Regions from separate parts of the Geobacillus sp. C56-T3 genome, predicted to be linked through region 3. Evidence: predicted binding sites of a transcription regulator. Region 3 holds the regulator's gene; each other region holds the start of a gene.

Region 1 (5,149 bases), 1.0 Mb from region 3:
TTGGCGGAAGACCAACTGTTGACGGTTGAGGAAATGGCGCTTTTAGCGGAATGTTTCGTCGAGCTTGGCGTTGAAAAAATCCGCCTGACTGGCGGCGAGCCGCTGCTTCGACGCGACCTCGATGCGCTCATTGAGCGGCTGTCCGCGCTCCCTGGCCTGCGCGATATTGGATTGACGACCAACGGCGTCCATTTAGTGAAATGGGCGAAACGGTTGAAAGCAGCCGGGTTGAAACGCGTCAACGTCAGCCTCGATGCGTTGGACGATGACATTTTCCGCAAAATGAACGGCATCGGCGTCGGCGCCGCCCCGGTGTTGAAAGGCATTGAAGCCGCCCTGGCGGCGGGGCTCGGAGTCAAAGTGAACATGGTCGTCAAAAAAGGATGGAACGACTCACAAATCGTGCCGATGGCGGCTTACTTTAAAGACTTGGGCATCCCGCTCCGCTTGATTGAATTTATGGATGTCGGCACGACCAACGGCTGGGATTACTCCCATGTCGTGACGAAAAAAGAGATGTATGAGCAAATCAACGCGATGCATCCGCTCGAGCCGGTCGAGAAAGAGTATTTCGGCGAGGTGGCGAGCCGCTACCGGTACGCGGGCACGAACGTCGAAGTCGGCTTTATCGCTTCAGTGACGGAAACGTTTTGCCAAAGCTGCACGAGGGCGCGCATTTCCGCAGACGGAAAGCTGTATACGTGTTTATTTGCCTCGAAAGGCGTGTCGTTGAAAGACAAACTGCGCGCCGGCGAGGGGAAAGAGGAGATCAAGGCCTTGATCACAACGGTCTGGAACCGACGGACAGACCGCTATTCGGAAGAACGGACGGCAGAGACAGCGAAACAGCGCCCGAAAATTGAAATGTCGTATATTGGGGGATGAAGAAAAACGGGAGCGCTCTTTCCATAGAAGAAGCGATCCCGTTTTTGGTTTATGTTTTCGGAAGTGCGAATCGGCGTCTTTCTTCCTTTAATTCTTCACCGCCGCCAACACGCGCGGGAAGAGGATGTTGTTTTCCAAATGGATGTGGGTGAACAAATCGTCTTCAAGCGCGGCCAGCCGGTTGTAGACGAGCCGGTACGTGCCGCATGCGTCTTCCGGCGGGGTGAAGTCGTTTGTGATTTCACGAATTTCTTTAATCAAATCGCCGGCTGCGTCATGTTCATTGACCAGTTCGCGAACGGCCCGCTCGACCGCCTCCCGGTTTTCCGGCGACGGGTTGTCGGCAAATTGCAAAATGAGCGGGAACGCTCCCGTTTCCTCTTTAATGAGATGCTGCTCGAGTTCTGTTTTTAACTCATGAAACAGTTTATGCACGCGGGAAAGATGCGGATGGTGCATGCCGTGCACGCGCAACACTTTCGTGACATACGGGCTGAGCTGCGGCAGTTCCTCGTTCAAATAGCGGTGGTGCGTGTTGATGATATGCTCGATCAAGTCGGCTAGCGGCGCTTCACTCCAGTTTCCGGACGGCTTGTTTTGCGCCTCCGCGTAAAGGGTGTTCAGCTCGCGAAGGAGCGCTTCGCCATCCAACCCGCGCTCTTCGATGGCTTCTTTTAATGGACGCTGTCCGCCGCAGCAAAAATCAATGCGATGCGCTTTCAACAAATCCGCTGCTTTCGGAAAGACCGTAACAATATCACCAATCAACGATTGTTCGGTAAACCGCTGTTCCATTTCGGATCCCTCCATCACCAAATCGTTACAGCTTCAGCATACCTTGTTTTCCATGTCAACGTTGTGATGCATCTCACACAAGCAAAAAAAGCGGACAACAAGGGAATGTGATCAACATCACAACGTTGTTTCTCTTCTTTCCTGTACAATAAAACAGACGAAATCAGCTGATCGATCGAGTCGAAAATCGGGCTCAAGACGTGCTAAACTATATTCAAGAACAATGCCGCTATGCGGATGAAGTGATGCAAGAGCTCGAACAGTCTGCCGCTTTGTTTGGCGAAACGCGGGAGATGATTTTGCGGCATATTGCCGATGCTCGTGTTGTGGAGGAAAAGTTGGCGGACGGCATAAAACGGCTGCAACAATGGCAACAACGTTGAAAGAACGATATGGTTGCCGCCAGCCGTATGATCGAAAGGAGAGAGAGAGATGATCGAAAGACGAACCCCGATTCCTGTAGCGGAAGCGATCGATCGGGTGATGCGTTATGCCGGAGTGGGAGAAGAGGAAACGGTGCCGCTTCGCCAGTCGTATGGCCGCTATTTGGCCGAAGATTTGCGTGCTGACCATGACGTGCCGCCGTTTGACCGCTCGCCGTATGACGGATTTGCCATTCGCGCCGCCGACTCGGAAGGAGCGGGACTTGACCATCCGGTCGAGTTTGAAGTCATTGAAACGATCGGCGCCGGGCAAGTGGCGAAGCAGCCCGTCGGCCCGTTTCAAGCGGTGCGCTTGATGACCGGGGCGCAAATTCCGGAAGGATGCGATGCGGTCGTCATGCTCGAGCTCGCTAAACAGTACGAGCGGGATGGAAAAACGTATATGGCCATTAAACGCCCGTTCCGCCCTGGCGACAACATTTCGTTTCAAGGGGAAGATGCGAAAAAAGGGCAGCCGCTTGTCGAAAAAGGAACGCGCATCAATCCCGGGGTGGCAGCGCTCTTGGCGACGTTCGGCTACGCCGAAGTGAAGGTGGCGAAAAAGCCGCGGATTGGCATTTTTGCGACTGGAAGCGAACTGCTCGACGTCTCGGAACCGCTTGTGCCGGGAAAAATCCGCAACAGCAACGCCTACATGATCGAGGCGCAGGTGTTCAAAAGCGGCGCCGAGCCGATTTATTTGGGCCAGCTCGCCGACGACCTCGATGCGTGTTTTCACGCTGTGCGCCAGGCGCTCGATCAAGTGGACATGCTCATTACGACCGGCGGCGTCTCGGTTGGGGATTTCGATTATTTGCCCGCCATTTACAAGCGGCTCGGAGCGAACGTGTTGTTTAACAAAATCGCCATGCGCCCGGGGAGCGTGACGACCGTCGCCGAGATTGATGGCAAGCTGCTGTTCGGTCTATCCGGAAACCCGTCGGCGTGCTACGTCGGGTATGAGCTGTTCGTCCGCCCGGTCGTGCGCACGCGGCTGTTTTCGGCCAAGCCGTATTTGAAAAAAGCGAAAGCCACCCTTGGCGCCGATTTTCCGAAGCCGAACCCGTTCATCCGCTTCGTGCGCAGCCGGGTCGAGGCGGTTGACGGTCGGCTTGTCGTGAAGCCGGTCGGCATGGACAAGTCGAACATCGTCACCTCGCTTGCCTTTGCGAACGCCTTGATGGTGCTGCCGGGCGGAACGAGAGGGTTTGCGGTTGGCGATGAGGTCGAAGTGTGGCTTCTTGATGACGATGAGGGGTCAAGCGAATGAACGTCTGGCAAGTCGTCGGATATAAACATAGCGGCAAAACGACGCTTATGGAAAAATGGGTGGCGGCCGCGGTCCGGGAAGGATGGCGCGTCGGGACGGTGAAGCACCACGGCCATGGCGGCGAGCCCGCGCGGCCGGAGGGCGTCGATTCCGTCCGCCATGAGCGGGCCGGGGCGGTGGCAACGGCGGTGGAAGGGGACGGGCTTTTGCAGCTTCATCTCCGCCGCCCGTTGTGGCGGTTGGATGATGTGTTGGCGCTCTATGCGCCGCTTCGGCTCGATTTTGTGTTGGTGGAGGGCTACAAACAAGAGCGGCACCCGAAAGTCGTGCTCGTCCGCACTTGGGAAGATTGGGCGTCGCTTCAGCACCTCGCCAATATCCGCGCCGTCATCGCCTGGGAGCCGCTCGAAGGGCTGCTAGCGCACCCGGTGTTTTCGCTGGCCGATGATGACGAATATATTCCATGGCTCATGAACGAGGTGAGAACACGAACATGACAGAACCGTTGTTTGCCATTACCGACCGGCCGATTTCGGTCGAGGATGTGATGAAAAAAGTGATGCGTCCGGAAGCGGGGGCGGTCGCTGTCTTTGCCGGCACGGTGCGCGAATGGACAAACGGCAAGCGGACGCTCTTTTTGCAATATGAGGCGTACGTGTCGATGGCCGAGAAAATGCTCGCGCAAATCGGAGCGGAAATCGCCGAGAAATGGCCAGGGGTGAAAACCGCCATCACCCACCGGATCGGGCGCCTTGAGATCGGCGACATCGCCGTCGTCATCGCTGTTTCCTCGCCGCACCGCGCCGAAGCGTATGAGGCGAACCGCTATGCCATTGAGCGGATCAAGCAAATCGTGCCGATTTGGAAAAAAGAGCAATGGGAGGACGGAAGCGCCTGGGTGGGCGACCAGCTTGAAACAACGGCGTATCCGTCCGGAAAACCGGAGGTGAAAGAGGAATGATCCGTCTATTGTTTTTCGCCCATTTGGGCGAGCAAATCGGCGAGCGGGAAGTGATGTGGCCGAATGTTCCGGAAACGGTGAAAAAACTGAAAGCCGAAGTGGAAGAGCGCTACGGCATCTCGCTCGGGCGCGTCATGACAGCGGTCAACGAGGAGTATGTCCGCGACGAAGCGTCGCTTCACGCCGGCGACACGGTCGCCTTTATTCCACCGGTAAGCGGAGGATGAGACGGATGGCGAACAAAAGCAAATGGGTGATGCCAAAACAACACGGCGCCTGGGCGATGCTCATCATCCCGTTTTGGCTCGGGGCGTACGCCGGTGGGCTTTCGTGGATTCACGCGCCGCTCTTTGTCGCCTGGGTCGCGCTCTATTTGGCGACGTATCCGCTCTTGATGGCGGTGAAAACGAAGCGGAACGAGCCGTACGTGCCCGCCGCCGCCCGTTATGGCGCCATCGCCGCGCCGGCCCTGGCCGTTTCCCTTTGGCAGCGGCCGACCCTTGTTCTCTTCGGATTGGCGATGATCCCGTTTTTCCTAGTAAACACCTACTACAGCAAGAAAAAGAATGAGCGCGCCTTTTGGAATGATGCAGCGGCCATCGCGGCGTTTTGCATCGGCGGCCTCGCCGCCTTTTACGCCGGACGCGGGGCGTTGACGATCGAAGCGTTTGAACTCGCCCTGTTTTCCTTCCTCTTTTTCATCGGCAGCACGTTTTACGTCAAAACGATGATTCGGGAAAAGAAAAACGAGCGGTACAAATGGCTGTCATGGGGCTACCACGCCTTGTTGATCGTCGGCCTCATCGCCATCGGCGA
Region 2 (5,149 bases), 1.6 Mb from region 3:
CGTATAGTCGCGCTCGATGACATGAATGTTCGGCATCGTTTTGCCCGGAATCGGTTCGGTTTCGCCTTTGCTCCAGTCTTTCACTTCACCGAACGGCTGCGCCAGCTCTTGCGCCGTATCGTGCAACAGCGGAGTGGCGACGACTTCTTTCATTGGCTTCAAGCCGGCTTGTTTCGCGACATCGGATACCGCTTTCGCGAGCGATTTGAAAATGTCCCAGTCCGAGCGCGCTTCCCAGAGCGGGGGCACCGCCGGGTTGAATGGGTGGACGAACGGGTGCATATCGGTGCTGCTTAAGTCATGTTTTTCATACCAGGTCGCCGCCGGCAGGACGACATCGGAGTAAAGAGCCGTTCCCGCCATGCGGAAGTCTAGGTTAACAAGCAAGTCGAGCTTGCCTTCCGGCGCTTTGTCGCGCCAGCGGATTTCTTCCGGGCGCAGGCTGTCTCGGTCATCGTTTAACAAGCCGTTCGTCGTGCCAAGCAAATGTTTTAAGAAATATTCGTGCCCTTTGCCGGAGCTTGAAATTAAGTTGGCGCGCCAGACGATCAAGTTGCGCGGGAAGTTGGCCTCATCGTCCGGGTCTTCAATGGCAAACTGCATCTTTTTCTCTTTCAGCTGTTTCGCGACATAGGCGCCGATTTCTTCCGGTGTGCGGGCGCCGGCGTGAACGGCTTCGTTGTACAGCTCGATGCCGTTTTTGTTAAATGTCGGGTACGACGGCAGCCAGCCGAGCCGCGCGGCCAAGACGTTGTAATCGCCAGGATGCAAGTAACGCGCTTTTTTGGCCAGCGGCGAGACGAGTTCGTCGACCGGCCGCTCTTCGTAGCGCCATTGGTCGGTTGCAAAGTAAAAGAACGACGTGCCGTTTTGCAATTTCGCCGGTCCGACCCAGTCGCGGGCGGTGGCGATTGTCTGCCATCCTTCCGCTGGGCGCAGTTTTTCTTGCCCGACGTAATGCGCCCAGCCGCCGCCATTCACCCCTTGGGCGCCGACGAACAACACCAAGTTCAACACAGCGCGGTAAATCGTATCGGAGTTATACCAATGGTTGATTCCTGCGCCGACGATGATCATGGACCGGCCGTTTGTGTCGATCGCGTTGTCGGCAAACTCGCGGGCGATTTTGACGACGAGATTCCGCTTGACGCCGGTGATCGCCTCTTGCCACGCCGGGGTGAACGGAACGTTGTCATCGTACGAACGGGCAACGACACCGCCGATGCCGCGGTCAATGCCGTAGTTGGCCAAAACCAAGTCATAGACGGTCGTGACATACACGTCGCCCGCTTCGGTGTGCACTTTTTTCACCGGCACAGCACGCTCGATTGTTTTTCCACCGTCATCCGTGAAATATGGCAACTGAATCGGGAAGATTCCATCTTCGCTGCCTAAAAACGACAGGCGCGGTTCAATGGGCTGCCCCGTTTCCTCGTCGACGAGGCGCAAGTTCCATTTCTCCTTATCCTCCCAGCGGGCGCCGATCGTTCCATTCGGCACGACAAACGAGTCGGTGTTTTCATCATAGATGACCGGCTTCCATTCGGCATTGTTCGTTTGTTTGCCAAGGTCTTTCGCCAACAAGAAGCGGCCGGCCGTCCATGCGCCGCCGTTTTGTTTTAAGGTGACGACAAACGGAAAATCGGTGTACGTTTTGGCATATCGTTCAAAATATGGAACGATCCGTTTGACGTAATATTCGTTTAAAATGACATGCCCCATCGCCATCGCCAAGGCGCCGTCCGTCCCTTGCTTCACCGACAGCCAGTCGTCGGCGAATTTTGTCGACTCGGCGTAATCTGGGCTGACGGAGACGACTTTCGTGCCGCGGTAGCGCACTTCGGCTAAAAAGTGAGCGTCCGGAGTCCGGGTGAGCGGGACGTTCGAGCCCCAGGTGATGATGTAGCCGGCGTTGTACCAGTCGCTTGACTCCGGCACGTCCGTTTGGTCGCCCCAAATTTGCGGCGAGGCTGGCGGCAAGTCGGCGTACCAGTCGTAAAAGCTTAACATCGGTCCGCCCATCAGCTGCATAAACCGCGATCCGGCGGCATGGCTGACCATCGACATCGCCGGAATCGGCGAGAAGCCGATGTTGCGGTCCGGTCCGTATTTCACAACCGTATACAATAAGGAAGCGGCGACAAGCGTCAACGCTTCGTCCCAGCTGAAGCGGACAAACCCGCCTTTTCCGCGCGCCTGTTTGTAGCGTTTTGCTTTTTCGCGGTCTTCGACGATGCTTTTCCACGCTTCAAGCGGGTTGTTCGGATGAGCTGCGAGCGCCTCGCGCCACATGTCAAGCAAAACGCCGCGCACGTACGGGTATTTGACGCGCAACGGGCTGTACATGTACCATGAGAAGCTCGCGCCGCGCGGACAGCCGCGCGGTTCAAAATCCGGCATATCCGGCCCGGTTGACGGGTAGTCAAGCTGCTGCCCTTCCCACGTGACGATGCCGTTTTTGACATAAATGTTCCAGCTGCACGATCCTGTGCAGTTGACGCCGTGAGTCGAGCGGACGACTTTGTCGTGCTGCCAGCGGCGGCGGTAGGCGTCTTCCCAGGCGCGGTCGCCGTAAGTTGTTTCACTGTGGCCGTCGGCTTGGCGCTCAATCGGCCGAATATATTTGAAACGGTTGGCAAGCGGGGATCGTTTTCGTTTCATTTTGTTCAACTCCTTTACGCGTTCTGTACTTTTAACGATAACCATGATGCCAATAACACGATGTTAACTTTGTCACACTTCGCGGCATTGTCACAAATTCGTCAAAGAAACGAACAAATATTCTTTTCTGTGGTATAATGGGGAAAACGATAAAAGTTTGAGGGGATTTCGTTGCGATACTCCAGCCATGTCATTGCCACATTATGCCTCGGCGCGGCGGCGGCCGCGCATACAAAGCTGCCGTTTACCGCCGCCTATACGGCGGGGCTTGTCATCGGCAGCCTTCTTCCTGATATTGACGAGCCGTCGTCATACGTCGGCCGCCGTTCGTTCGGCGTCGCCGGCAAAGTGAAAGAAGCGTTCGGCCATCGCGGCATGACGCATTCGCTCATCGTCTGGGGGGTGCTTGCCGCCCTCGTCTGGCGAGATTCGGCGTCGCCGTTTACCGCGGGGCTCGTGCTCGGCTACTTGTTTCACATTGTGGAAGACTTTTTTTCCGTCCAGGGAGTGCCGCTGTTTTGGCCGTTTTCGTCCAAGCGGTGGAAAGTGCCGCTCTATCGGACGGGAAAGGGGATGGAAAAAGCATTGGTTGGCATCGCTTGGATCGCGTTCGTCTATTTTGGATTCAACGGCTTGTTTCACGAATGGTGGCGGTCATGGTTGTCGATGTGGTAACGGCGCCCGATCAAAAAAGGAAAAAAGAGGTGCGGCGGCGAATATGGTGAGAGGAACGGGTTTGACTAGATAAGGGGGAGAGGAAGATGAGCGAACAATATCCGGTGCTTCCGGGCGCCGAGCCGTTTTACGCCGAAAACGGGCCGGTCGGGGTGCTGCTCGTGCACGGATTCACGGGCACGCCCCACAGCATGCGCCCGCTCGCTGAGGCGTATGCGAAAGCGGGGTATACCGTTTGTCTGCCGCGTTTAAAAGGCCATGGGACACATTATGAAGATATGGAGCGGACGACATTCCACGACTGGATTGCCTCGGTCGAAGAAGGATTTGAATGGCTGAAAAAACGATGCCAAACCATTTTTGTCACCGGTCTGTCCATGGGTGGGACGCTGACGCTTTATATGGCGGAACGTTACCCGTCCATCCGCGGCATCGTCCTGATCAATGCGGCGATTGACATCCCGGCCATCCGCGCTGGTCTAGCGGGTGGCGGCGAGCTGCCGAGGTATCTGGATTCGATCGGTTCGGACTTGAAAAATCCGGATGTGAAAGAGCTGGCATACGAGAAAACGCCGACCGCTTCGCTTCTTCAGCTGGCTAGGCTGATGGAGCAAGTGAAAGGCGAGCTGGAACGTGTGACATGCCCGATTTTAATTTTCGTCTCGAACGAAGACCATGTCGTGCCGCCAGAAAACGCCGATCTCATTTTTCAACGCATTCCATCGGCGCAAAAAGAAATGGTCCGTCTTCAAAACAGCTATCATGTGGCGACGCTTGACTATGATCAACCGGTCATTATCGAACGATCGCTCGAATTTTTTGCTAAGCATGCGGATTGAACATCTCTGTTTCCGGCCTTGTCCTGCCAAATTAGGGCAGGGCATTTTTTTGTAACATAACGGGCGTTCCGAGCGGCTATTTTCATAGTGCAGGCGGCGAACAAAACGGGTTCATCGATTTTTGTTGTCGTTATTTTTCTAAAAAAATAGGTGGCTGTTTTCGACGGCTTGTTCTAAACTAATGATAGTGAAAATGATAAAGGAGCTTTCAGTTGCATGATGATGGAACAAATTTCGTTGCTTATTCAAGAAAAGAGAATAATAGAGGCTCTTGACAGAATCAAACCTTATTTACAACATACGGCCTTGTTCTGGTGGCGGCCGCTCATGGCTTCGTGGGACGAGATCGAACCGTTTCAGGCGCTCATCCGCCTGTTCGATTATGCGCTCATGTACCGGCATAGCGGGCTTGTCGCGCGGTACGCCCACCGGAAGTTCAACACGCTGCAGACGCTCGCGTGGTTGTGCGACGAATGGCTCGATCAACGCCGGCCGCTCGATGTGGAAGAGGCGCTCACTCCGCGCCTGACCGCCGCGCTCGAAGGCCGGGTGGAGGAGCCGAGGGAAGCGATCGCCCGGGCGGCGTTTGCGTTGGTGCGCGCTTTATTGGATATGCAGCGGATCGAGGAGGCGAGGGAATGGATGGATGTGGTTGCCCGCTATGAGACGGTGCCGATGCATGACAAGTGGGGCTATTTTTATATCGAAACCGGCGACCGGAAGCGAGCGGAACAAGCGATCCGGGCTGGGTTGGACGACCCGGAGCGCGGCGACATGTGCTATTTGCTTCTTGCCGATTTGTGTGCGCTCGATGGCCGCCACCACGAGGCGCTTGCCGTTCTGGAGGAAGGAGGGCAGCGTTTTCCGCAAGTGCTGGCGTTTTACGCTGAGCGCGTGCGCCGCTTGCGCGATGTGCGCGCCTACCGCGAGGCGCTCGCGGCGATGGATGAACTTGACCGCCTGAATCCGCTTCA
Region 3 (5,149 bases):
CGACAGGCCGTTCGAGCCGTTCTATTTTTTCCAGTTGCTTTCGCCGGCTTTGCGCCCGTTTGGCCGTCGAGGCACGGGCGATGTTGCGCTGGATGAAGTCTTGGAGTCGGGCGATTTCTTCTTGCTGTTTCTCGTACCGTCTTAACTCTTGTTCGTATTGCTCGGCCCGCAACTCCAAATAGCGGCTGTAGTTGCCGGCATAGTGTTTGAGCGTGGCATTCGACAGTTCGTATACGTCGGTGACGATTTTGTCTAAAAAGTAGCGGTCGTGGGAAACAACCAGGACGGCACCGGGATAGGCTTGCAAGTACTGCTCCAGCCAGGCGAGCGTCTCAAGATCCAAATGGTTCGTCGGCTCGTCCAAAATCAATAAATCCGGCTTGGACAACAGCAATTTCCCAAGGGCAAGCCGCGTCCGCTGTCCGCCGCTTAACGACGAGACCGGCGTTGTTTTATAATCATATGAGGAAAACTGCAGCCCGTGCAAAACGGAGCGGATGTCGGCTTCGTATTGGTAGCCGCCTTGTTCTTTGTATTGTTCTTGCAGCTCGTCATACGTTTTCAGCGTTTTTTCATAGCGAGCTGGATCGGCGAGTACGTCTGGGTCGCCGAGTTGCATGCTGAGTTCGGCGAGCTGTTTTTCGAGTCCTAGAAGCGGGGTGAATACCTCAAGCATTTCGTCCCAAATGGAACGCGGCGAGTCGAGCCCGCTGTTTTGCGCCAAATAGCCGATTTTGATATGGTTTGGTTTGATGATTTTGCCGCTGTCGAAAGAGAGTTCACCGGCGATGATTTTCAACAATGTCGATTTTCCCGCTCCGTTGCGGCCGACAAGGGCAATTCGGTCGCGGGACTGTATTTCTAGTTTTATATTCGATAAAATAAGGTCAGCGCCGAAATATTTCGTGAGCCCGTGCACTTGCAAAATGATCATGTCCGTCACCTCGCGAATAGTTTAACGTAAGTCGCGAAAACGGTCAAAGACGAATGATGAAAAATCGTGTATAGTGTATAAATGGAGGAGATTGTATTGTCATCGTTCACTCATTTCAATGAACAAGGGCGCGCGAAAATGGTTGATATTACGCACAAAGAAGATACTGTGCGAGTGGCTGTGGCGCAAACGAGCGTGACTGTCAGCCGGGAAATTTACGAAAAAATGACGAGCAATGCGATCGAGAAAGGGGATGTGCTCGCCGTCGCTCAAGTGGCGGGGGTGATGGCGGCGAAGAAGACAGCTGACCTTATTCCAATGTGTCACCCGCTTATGTTAAAGGGTGTGGACATTGCTTTTGCTTGGGAAAACGATGGAGAAGCGCATAAGCTCGTCATCACGGCAACGGTGAAAACGAAAGGGAGCACAGGAGTGGAAATGGAAGCGCTGACGGCCGCTTCGGTCTGTGCGTTGACAGTGTACGATATGTGCAAGGCGCTTGATAAAGGAATGGTCATCGGTCCGACGTATTTGGTCGAAAAAACGGGCGGGAAGTCTGGCCATTACCGACGGAAAACCGATTAGCTAGGGGATGAGATCATGAGCAACGAACAACCGAAAATTCCGCAGGCAACCGCCAAACGGCTGCCGCTTTACTATCGGTTTTTGAAAAACTTGCACGCTTCCGGCAAGCAACGCGTCTCCTCTGCCGAGTTGAGCGAGGCGGTGAAAGTCGATCCGGCGACGATCCGCCGTGATTTCTCCTATTTTGGCGCGCTTGGCAAAAAGGGATACGGGTATAATGTCAATTATTTGTTGTCGTTTTTCCGCCGGACGCTTGAAGAGGATGAGGTGACCGAAGTCGCCTTGTTTGGCGTCGGCAATTTAGGCACCGCCTTTTTAAACTATAATTTTTCGAAAAACAACAATACGAAAATCGTGATGGCGTTTGATGTCGATGAGCGGAAAGTAGGGACGACAGTCGGCGGGGTGCCGGTCTATCATCTCGATGAGTTGGAGGAGCGGCTTCACGAAAACATCCCGGTCGCCATTTTAACCGTGCCGGCCGCCGCGGCTCAAGCGCTGACCGACCGCCTTGTCGCGCAAGGAATTAAAGGCATTTTAAACTTTACTCCGGCGCGGTTGAACGTGCCGAACCATATTCGCGTCCATCATATCGATTTAGCCATTGAGCTGCAGTCGCTCGTCTATTTTTTGAAAAACTATCCATCGCCATCGTAAAAAGGATCTTCACCACAAAGTGTGCTTGACAAAGAAAGAAGATGATGATAGTGGAAACCAAAATTGCACTTCTCCCTTTTTATTCCACATCCTTCTTAGGGCAACATTGCTATCATGTTTGCCTTTAAAAGTCAAGTACATCTTTTGGTGATGAACCCGTAAAAAGGAGAGAACAACACATGAAATATTTGTTGCTCGTTGCTGTGATTTTGTTGCTGTTTGGCACGAAAAAGCTACCGGAATTAGGGCGGTCGTTCGGCCAGTCGCTTCGCGAGTTTAAAGACGCCACAAAAGGGCTCGCTGATGACGAAGAAACGAAAACCGACCGATGACAAGGCAGGATGGGGAAACAATGAATGACAAAGAAATGTCAGTGTATGAGCATCTGGGTGAACTGCGAAAACGGCTCATCATCGTGCTCATCTTTTTTGCTGCGGCGCTTGTCGTTAGTTTCTTTTTTGTCGATGATGTCATTTTGTATTTGCAGCGAACGGCCGAGGCGAAGCATTTGACCATGAACGCCTTCCGCCTCACCGATCCGATTAAAGTGTATTTTCAGTTTGCCTTTGTCATCGCGGCTGTACTGTCGGCTCCGGTGCTGTTGTATCAAATTTGGGCGTTTGTCAGCCCCGGTCTGTATGAAAAAGAGCGGAAAGTGACGTTAAGCTATATCCCGGCGTCGATCGTTCTTTTTTTAGCAGGCGTCAGCTTCGCTTATTTCGTCTTGTTTCCGTTTGTCGTTCGATTTATGAGCCAGCTGGCTGACCAACTAGGGGTTCAACAAATGATCGGCATTAATGAATATTTTCAGTTTTTGCTTCAGCTCGTGCTGCCGTTTGGCATCGTGTTTCAGCTGCCGATCGTCGTGTTGTTTTTCACCCGCTTAGGGCTTATTACGCCGCAGCTTCTTGTTCGCATCCGCAAGTATGCGTATTTGGCGCTGCTTATTTTAGCGGCAGTCATTACGCCGCCGGATGTGCTGTCGCAAGTGATCGTCATGATTCCGCTCACCATTTTGTATGAAGGAAGCATTTGGGTGGCGCGCATCGGCTATCGGAAAGCGCAGCGAGCAGCCGAGGAGGAAGGCAATGAGTGAGGCGGGACGAAAAACATGGAGAGGAAAGCGAGCAAGGCCGGGCCAAACGAAGGGGCTGTCTCAAAAGCCGCAAAACAGGGCTTTGAGGCCGGCCTCTTGTTTTTTTGTTTCCATTTTCACGATATGATCGCCGTCATGAGATTGATGTTCTGGTCCCTTCCCGTGCGAATCACGGGAAGGGGGTCAGCGTTTTGAGGCGAAAAGAAGGCGAAGGGCGGTGCCGAAATCAAAGGCAGCGAGCGCCGCTAAAGCGATGGTGGAGACGTTCCAAACCGTTTCATGAGCACTTTCGATGGCCAAATACGTAAACATTGAGCCTAAGACGAAATACGGAAGCGAAAACAGCTGAGGGTTTCGCATCATAGCCAAACCCTCCAAACGGCGAGCGGCAGCTCGGACTGGCGCATCATTTTCTCAATCTCGTCGGCCAACAGCGTCTGCATGGCGACGACGAACGTATTCATGGCGACATGGGCGAAAATCGGCACGAAAATGCGTCCGGTTTTCGCGTATAAAAACGCGAATACCATCCCCATGGATGTGTACAGAAGCAAATGTTCCGGCTCCATATGGACAAGGGCAAACAAGAGCGAACTGACAAGCGCAGCAAGCCAAAAGTTGTATTTTTCATAAAGCGAGCCGAAAATGATTTTGCGGAAGATGATCTCTTCCAAAATCGGGCCGATGACGGAGGTGACGACGATCAACAGCGGCGTCAGGCGGATGATATCGATGATTTGCCTTGTATTTTCCGACCCTGGTTTGATGCCGAGCAACCGCCATTCGATGTTGGCGGCGATGCTTTGCGCCGTGAGCGCCAAAAAGACGCCCAAGACCGCCCACATCCACGAGGAACCAAGCGGCAGCCGCCGCATCATTCGTTCGTTGCGGTCACCGCGGAGCAGCCATAGGATAATGACAAAAGCGAGCAGGAAACTAATGATCGCCCAATACCCGGAAGCCAGTTTGGCGGCTTCGAGGCGGCTTTCCGTTCCTTGGCCGACGCCGAGGGCGCGAAGAAGCGGCACGCCGACAAAGGCGGACAGCTGCATGACGATATACGTGATGATGACGTACCAGTGGTTGCGTTTCAAACCCTCTACCCCTTTTATTTCAAATTATATCCGTATTGTAGCACATGTATGGCGAAAATAGTAAGAAAACTGCATCCTCGCATCCCACCTCACCGCCGTAAAAAAATGAACCGGAGCCGTTTATCAGTCCGAGGAATGTGAAATAATGAAAACGAGCTCCGCGCGGATGGGGAGTAGAGGCAAAACAACCGGCTCCTTTTGCTCTTTCTTCTTTAGGAGAGAAAAACAGTTATTTTTTTGCATTTCCTACTTGCAAAACTGAAAGAAGTTCATTAATATTATAAGTGTGTTAGCACTCGATAGTGATGAGTGCTAATAAGAACGGTGAAAACTATCGTTAAGGAGGTTGTTCCCCGTGTTGAAGCCATTAGGCGATCGTATTGTCATTGAAGTCGTGGAAACAGAAGAAAAAACGGCTAGCGGTATCGTTCTGCCGGATACGGCGAAAGAAAAACCGCAAGAAGGCCGCGTTGTCGCTGTCGGTGCAGGCCGCGTGCTCGATAACGGCCAACGCATCGCGCCGGAAGTCGAAGTTGGCGACCGCATCATCTTCTCGAAATATGCGGGCACAGAAGTGAAATACGACGGCAAAGAATACTTAATTTTGCGCGAAAGCGATATTTTGGCTGTCATCCGCTAATATATGCGTTCATCACATAAACATTCCGAAAACATACTGGGTACTTAATCGGATACTTAACTTGTGGCACGCAGTCCAACAATTTCATAAGGAGGTAACGGGGTATGGCAAAACAAATCAAGTTCAGCGAAGAAGCGCGCCGT
Region 4 (5,149 bases), 1.7 Mb from region 3:
AAATCGCGATTCGCCGAATATCGTTGTGCAGCCGAAGCTGCCAACGCATCTGAAATTCAGCAGCGATCGGGGCGAACGCCGCTTCGATCTCTTCTTTTTGCTCGGCGATGTTCGGACAGTCGAACTCCAAGCGGAGAAAAAACGTCCCTCCCTCAGGATCGGTCGAATATTGGCTCGATTCAACGATATTCGCCCCTTGTTCGTACAGAAACGACGTCACCGCCGCGACGATGCCCGGGCGATCTGGGCAAGAGATAAGGATTCGAGCGCGCTGCTCGTAACCTTGCAAAAATGATTGCCAGCGATGTTGGCGAAATGTCGTCATGCGTTGTCTCTCCCTTTTCTTGCTTTTCCTTGCCATTCATCATACAAAAAATTCATGAACTTGCCAACAGGGAAGATAACAAAAGAGGGTGTCCCAAAAGGATCGGGACACCCTTTCTTGTTACCGTATATAGGTATAAAACAATCATTAAGAAACAATATGTTGTGTTTTGTTAAGGAAAATGACCCTTTTGGGTCAGCCCCCTGGCAAGCGAAAACCCTCTCTCAGTCTTTCGTCAAATCGCCGGCCGGGCCGAAAAATTCGTAATGGATGTGCTCTTCTGGCACACCCCATTGTTTTAGAGCGCCATAGACGGTTTTCATAAACGGCACCGGGCCGCAGAAATAAAAGTCTGCGTCTTTCGTCGGGATCACGGATTGCATCCATGCAAGGTCAATCCGCCCTTCTTTGCCAAAATGTGGATGGAGGCGGTCCTCGTCGGATGGCGACTCATAACAAATATGATAAGAAAATGACGGGCGTTCCGCCAACATCCGAAGCTCCTCGTCAAACGCGTGCACGCGGCCATTCAAAGCAGCATGCAAAAACGCCGCTGGGCGGGTCGGTTGGCGGATGGCCAACGTATGCGCCATGCTCAAAAGCGGAGTGATGCCGACGCCGCCGCTGATGAACACAACCGGCGTCGTTTTGGACAAATCAAGCGTAAAATCGCCGGCTGGAGCGCTAAGCTCGAGCACGTCGCCCTCTTGGACATGATCATGCAAATAGTTGGAAACAATGCCGGCCGGCTTGTCCGCTGTAGCTGCTTCCCGTTTGACGCTGATGCGGTAATACCCTTTTCCAGGTGCATCCGATAAGCTGTATTGGCGAATATGCGTATACGTCTCGCCCGGAATCGACAGTTTGACGCTCACGTATTGACCCGGCAAATAATCACTGATGGCCTTGCCGTCTTCCGGCTCCAAATAAAACGAAGTAATGACGCGGCTTTCTTTCACCTTTTTCACGACGACAAATCGGCGAAAGTCACGCCAGCCTCCGTGTTTGGCCGCTGCCTCATCGTAGAGCTCTTTTTCCACTTGAATGAAAACGGACGCAATGGCTTCATATGCTTCCGCCCAAGCCGTGATCACTTCGTCGGTGGCGGCGTCGCCGAGCACGTCTTTGATCGCCAGCAACAAATGCTTTCCGACGATCGGGTATTGTTCTGGTTTGATTCCTAAGCTGCGGTGTTTATGGCCGATTTGCCGCACAACCGGCAAAATAGCATCAAGCTGGTCGATATAGCGCGCTGCCGCATACACGGCTGCGGCCAAGGCGCGTTGCTGCCGCCCTTGCTTTTGGTTGGCGTGGTTGAAAATATTGAGCAGTTCCGGATGATTGGAAAACATGAGTTCATAAAACCGCTTCGTAATTTGTTCACCATGTGTTTCCAAGACAGGCACCGTTGATTTCACAATTTCAATCGTTTTTGGATGCAATTTCGTTGTCGTTGTCATGATTTCATCCCCTTGTAAAACATGTATTTTTAATACATCTTTTATTCAACCATGAGCACTGCGAAAAAGCAATATTTCAAATACATCTTTAATAAATTGTTCACAATTCTCCGTTCGAATCAGGTGTGGTACAATGGGATCAAGAATGTCGCTTAAAGGTTGTGAATCACGATGCAGTTGACGAACTATACGGAATACGCCTTGCGCGTCCTCTTGTTTTTAGGCGCGCTTGATGAAGAAGAAAAAACAAACATCAAAGACATTGCCGCTGCCTTTTCCATTTCAGAGCATCATTTAAGCAAAATCGTCTATGAGCTTGGCAAACTCGGCTACATTGAAACGATCCGTGGGCGCAACGGTGGAATCCGCCTTGCGAAACGCCCCGCGGAGATTGTCATCGGCGCGGTTGTTCGCGAAACGGAGGAAAACTTGTCGCTTGTCGAGTGTTTTGCCGCCCACGGCAATGAGTGCGTCTTAACGCCGGTATGTCGGCTTCGCTTCGCACTTCACGAGGCGTTAGAGGCGTTTTTGCGTGTGCTGGATGCGTATACGCTCGCCGACTTGCTTGAAGACCGAGCGTCGCTTCGTTCTTTATTGAAAGAGCGGCGCGGTTGAGAAAAAACTCTCTGGCTATAAGCTGGAGAGTTTTTTGGCGTTTGGCAGGCACACAATCACTAAGCATCGCTCTACGGAAGGAAGACGCGGGATGATGCGAAACCGATGGCGGCCTTTGCGGCGATTGGCACCTTGGCGCTCGGCCTTTGCGCGGGATGTGGCGGCAAGAATGATCATCAGTTGGAAAAACGAAACCAGTCGTCAAACATGGGCGGTGGGATGAATACGTCCGGCACCGGCCGATCACATCCCCTTTGTTTGCCACAAGACGAAGAATATATTAAGATTAGAAAGGTGTGAAAACATCTGCATGACTAAAGGAGGTCACAATGAAACACGAAGGAAACGCTTTGCCACCTTACTTGCATATGGACAATGGAGAGCTTTGGCTCACCGAAGATGATCGCGACAACTTAAAAATCAGCTATCGAATCAAAGAGGTGATTTTTGCCGAGCCGTCCGAGTACCAGCATGTGATGATTTTGGATTCGTACGATTTTGGCCGCATGCTCGTACTCGATGGCGTCGTGCAAACGACCTCGATTGACGGCCATATTTATAACGAAATGATTTCGCACGTGCCGCTGCAGTTTCATCCGCAGGCGAAACGGGTGCTCATCATCGGCGGCGGCGACTGCGGCGCAGCCCGTGAGACGGCGAAATATGCTCATCTTGAAGCCATCGACATGGTGGAAATTGACGAAAAAGTTGTCCGGGCGTGCAAAGAGCATTTGCCAGCCGTCTCCGGCAACTTATCGGATCCGCGCGTGCGGTTTATTTATGATGATGGCGTCGTGTTTGTGCAAGGGAAGGAAAGCGTCTACGACGTCATTATGATCGACTCGTCCGACCCAGTCGGCCCGGCGGAAGCCTTGTTTTCACCGGAGTTTTACGCCAACGTCCATCGCGCGTTGAAAGCGGATGGGCTGATGGTCTGCCAAAGCCAGTCGCCAATTTTCCATCTGGATATTTTGAAGCGGACGTACCGCAATATTCGCGAACTGTTCCCGCATGTGCTTGTGTACACCGCGGTGGTGCCGACGTATCCAGGCGGACTGTGGAGCTTTACGATCGGCTCGAAACGGCCGCTCGATTTTCCGGCGCAGACTACCATTCCAAATGACACGAAATATGTGAACGATGGGATCTTTCGCCAATGTTTCGCGTTGCCGGCATTTTTGCGTTCGGCGCTTGAGGTGGAATAACCGCTTGGCATCAAAAAAGCTGTCCCCCACAAAGCAGGGACAGCTTTTTCGTGTTGCTTGAGTCCGTTCTGTTTTATGGAGCAGGTGGGTTGTGAGACAATGCCCGCTTGGCAAGCCATTGAAGCGTCAAGTCATCCGCCGGCGGGTTGTAGAGCCCAGCGCGGACGTCACGGTAATGCCGCTGAAGCGGATTGTCAGCAAACAAGCTTTGTCCGCCGACAATGCGCATCGCCCAATCGACGACTTCAAGCGCAGTATTGGTGGCAACCAATTTAGCTGTTGCCAACTCCTCTTTCATTTCCATCCGTTTTTCCGGATAGCGATCCCATAAATCGGCGACCGCGTACAGGAAATGGCGCGCATGGGTGAGGCGCCATTCCATTTCAGCGATTTTCCGTTGCACTTCGGGCGTCGAGGCGATTGGGTGAGGCAGGGTATTAGGCTGGTACGTCTTGGCAAAGCGAAGCGCCTCATTGCGCGCCGCAATGGCGATGCCTAAGTAACAAGCCGGCACGTGCAACAGCCATCCTTGCGCCGGAGCGGCTTCGTTCGCTTCTCCAAGCGTCTCTACGAGCGCCTTTTGGTCGACTTCGACTTCTTCAAGAACAAGATCATCGCTGCGCGTCGCCCGCATGCCAAGCGTGTTCCACGTCGGCTCGATGCGAATGCCTGAAGCAGACATCGGCACCAGAAACTCACCGACCCGACCATCTTCCATTGTGGCGGAAATTAAGACGTAATCGAGCGCAGGGGCTAACGATGCAAATGTCTTTCGCCCTCGAAGCACCCAGCGGCCATGGCGAAAGACGGCCGTCGTTTCCGGTTTACCGCCGCGCGCCGGGCTGCCAGTTGTCCGTTCAGAGTGGGCGCTGTTGATGAGCGCGTGGCGGCAAACGACTTCTTTCGCCAAATGAGTGAGCACCGATTCCGGCCAGCGGCGGAGCAAAAATAAACGCATGAGAATGCTTGCATGCCAGCCGAACGCCAAGGCGGTTGCCCCAGAGCCTTGGGCGATCGTCTCTTGTACGAGCACGAGCTCATAAAGCGACGCCCCTTGGCCGCCGTATTCAGTCGGGACGGTCAAGGAAAGGAATCCAGCCTCTTTTAAATCGGCAAAATCGGCAAATGGAAACGTTGCCTGTTCGTCATCATGCGCTGCCCGTTGGACAAATCGTTCCGCAAGGCGACGCGCTTGGTTGTACAATTGTTGCTCCCGATCGGTTCGCACAAGCAAATGGTACAATTCGTTCATCGGTTCTCCCCTTCTTTTGGTCAAGATGCCTTTATTGTACCGAGTTCTGGCTAGGACTGAAAACAAAAACGCACGGGAAAATGACCGTCCTTGCTCTCGGAAGCTTAAAAGAGAAAGAAATGCCGAATGTACCGATCATCGTCACGGTGGACGAACTCATTTTTCCCAGCATCGTACTCGTATTCCTCCTGCCAGCGGCGGCCATAGCGGGCGATTTGACGGACGGCGCGGATGATCGCATACACTTCTTCGTTCGTCATCGTAGGATGGAGCGACAGACGCACCCATCCTG

The links. Region 3 encodes Rex, which represses fermentation and respiration genes when NADH is low (regulators of the CRP and FNR family bind a similar motif). Its sites were predicted from a motif close to TTGTGAAATATTTCACAA; they were not measured.
Region 1: ric (iron-sulfur cluster repair di-iron protein) is a predicted target of Rex. The motif match lies at 1,742-1,759, and genes of this name have one in related genera.
Region 2: GC56T3_RS09035 (nitrate reductase subunit alpha) is a predicted target of Rex. The motif match lies at 2,722-2,739, and genes of this name have one in related genera.
Region 4: nsrR (nitric oxide-sensing transcriptional repressor NsrR) is a predicted target of Rex. The motif match lies at 1,874-1,891, and genes of this name have one in related genera.

The regions. Positions count from the first base shown of each region.
Region 1 covers NC_014206.1:2,901,462-2,906,610, reverse strand. The annotation lists gene moaA (GTP 3',8-cyclase MoaA) at 1-885, shown strand, start outside; gene ric (iron-sulfur cluster repair di-iron protein) at 973-1,680, opposite strand; gene GC56T3_RS14325 (hypothetical protein) at 1,881-2,063, shown strand; gene glp (gephyrin-like molybdotransferase Glp) at 2,113-3,372, shown strand; gene mobB (molybdopterin-guanine dinucleotide biosynthesis protein B) at 3,369-3,869, shown strand; gene GC56T3_RS14310 (molybdenum cofactor biosynthesis protein MoaE) at 3,866-4,333, shown strand; gene moaD (molybdopterin converting factor subunit 1) at 4,330-4,560, shown strand; gene GC56T3_RS14300 (YwiC-like family protein) at 4,566-5,149, shown strand, end outside.
Region 2 covers NC_014206.1:1,820,437-1,825,585, forward strand. The annotation lists gene GC56T3_RS09035 (nitrate reductase subunit alpha) at 1-2,661, opposite strand, end outside; gene GC56T3_RS09040 (metal-dependent hydrolase) at 2,833-3,336, shown strand; gene GC56T3_RS09045 (carboxylesterase) at 3,423-4,175, shown strand; gene GC56T3_RS09050 (bacteriocin-processing peptidase family protein) at 4,392-5,149, shown strand, end outside.
Region 3 covers NC_014206.1:252,120-257,268, forward strand. The annotation lists gene GC56T3_RS01375 (ABC-F family ATP-binding cassette domain-containing protein) at 1-934, opposite strand, end outside; gene moaC (cyclic pyranopterin monophosphate synthase MoaC) at 1,031-1,519, shown strand; gene GC56T3_RS01385 (redox-sensing transcriptional repressor Rex) at 1,535-2,176, shown strand; gene tatA (twin-arginine translocase TatA/TatE family subunit) at 2,356-2,508, shown strand; gene tatC (twin-arginine translocase subunit TatC) at 2,529-3,272, shown strand; gene GC56T3_RS01405 (YdiK family protein) at 3,456-3,635, opposite strand; gene GC56T3_RS01410 (CPBP family intramembrane glutamic endopeptidase) at 3,632-4,366, opposite strand; gene groES (co-chaperone GroES) at 4,722-5,006, shown strand; gene groL (chaperonin GroEL) at 5,111-5,149, shown strand, end outside.
Region 4 covers NC_014206.1:1,909,663-1,914,811, reverse strand. The annotation lists gene purU (formyltetrahydrofolate deformylase) at 1-325, opposite strand, end outside; gene hmpA (NO-inducible flavohemoprotein) at 550-1,785, opposite strand; gene nsrR (nitric oxide-sensing transcriptional repressor NsrR) at 1,957-2,400, shown strand; gene GC56T3_RS09505 (hypothetical protein) at 2,506-2,700, shown strand; gene speE (polyamine aminopropyltransferase) at 2,730-3,605, shown strand; gene GC56T3_RS09495 (acyl-CoA dehydrogenase family protein) at 3,679-4,857, opposite strand; gene GC56T3_RS09490 (aminotransferase class V-fold PLP-dependent enzyme) at 4,962-5,149, opposite strand, start outside.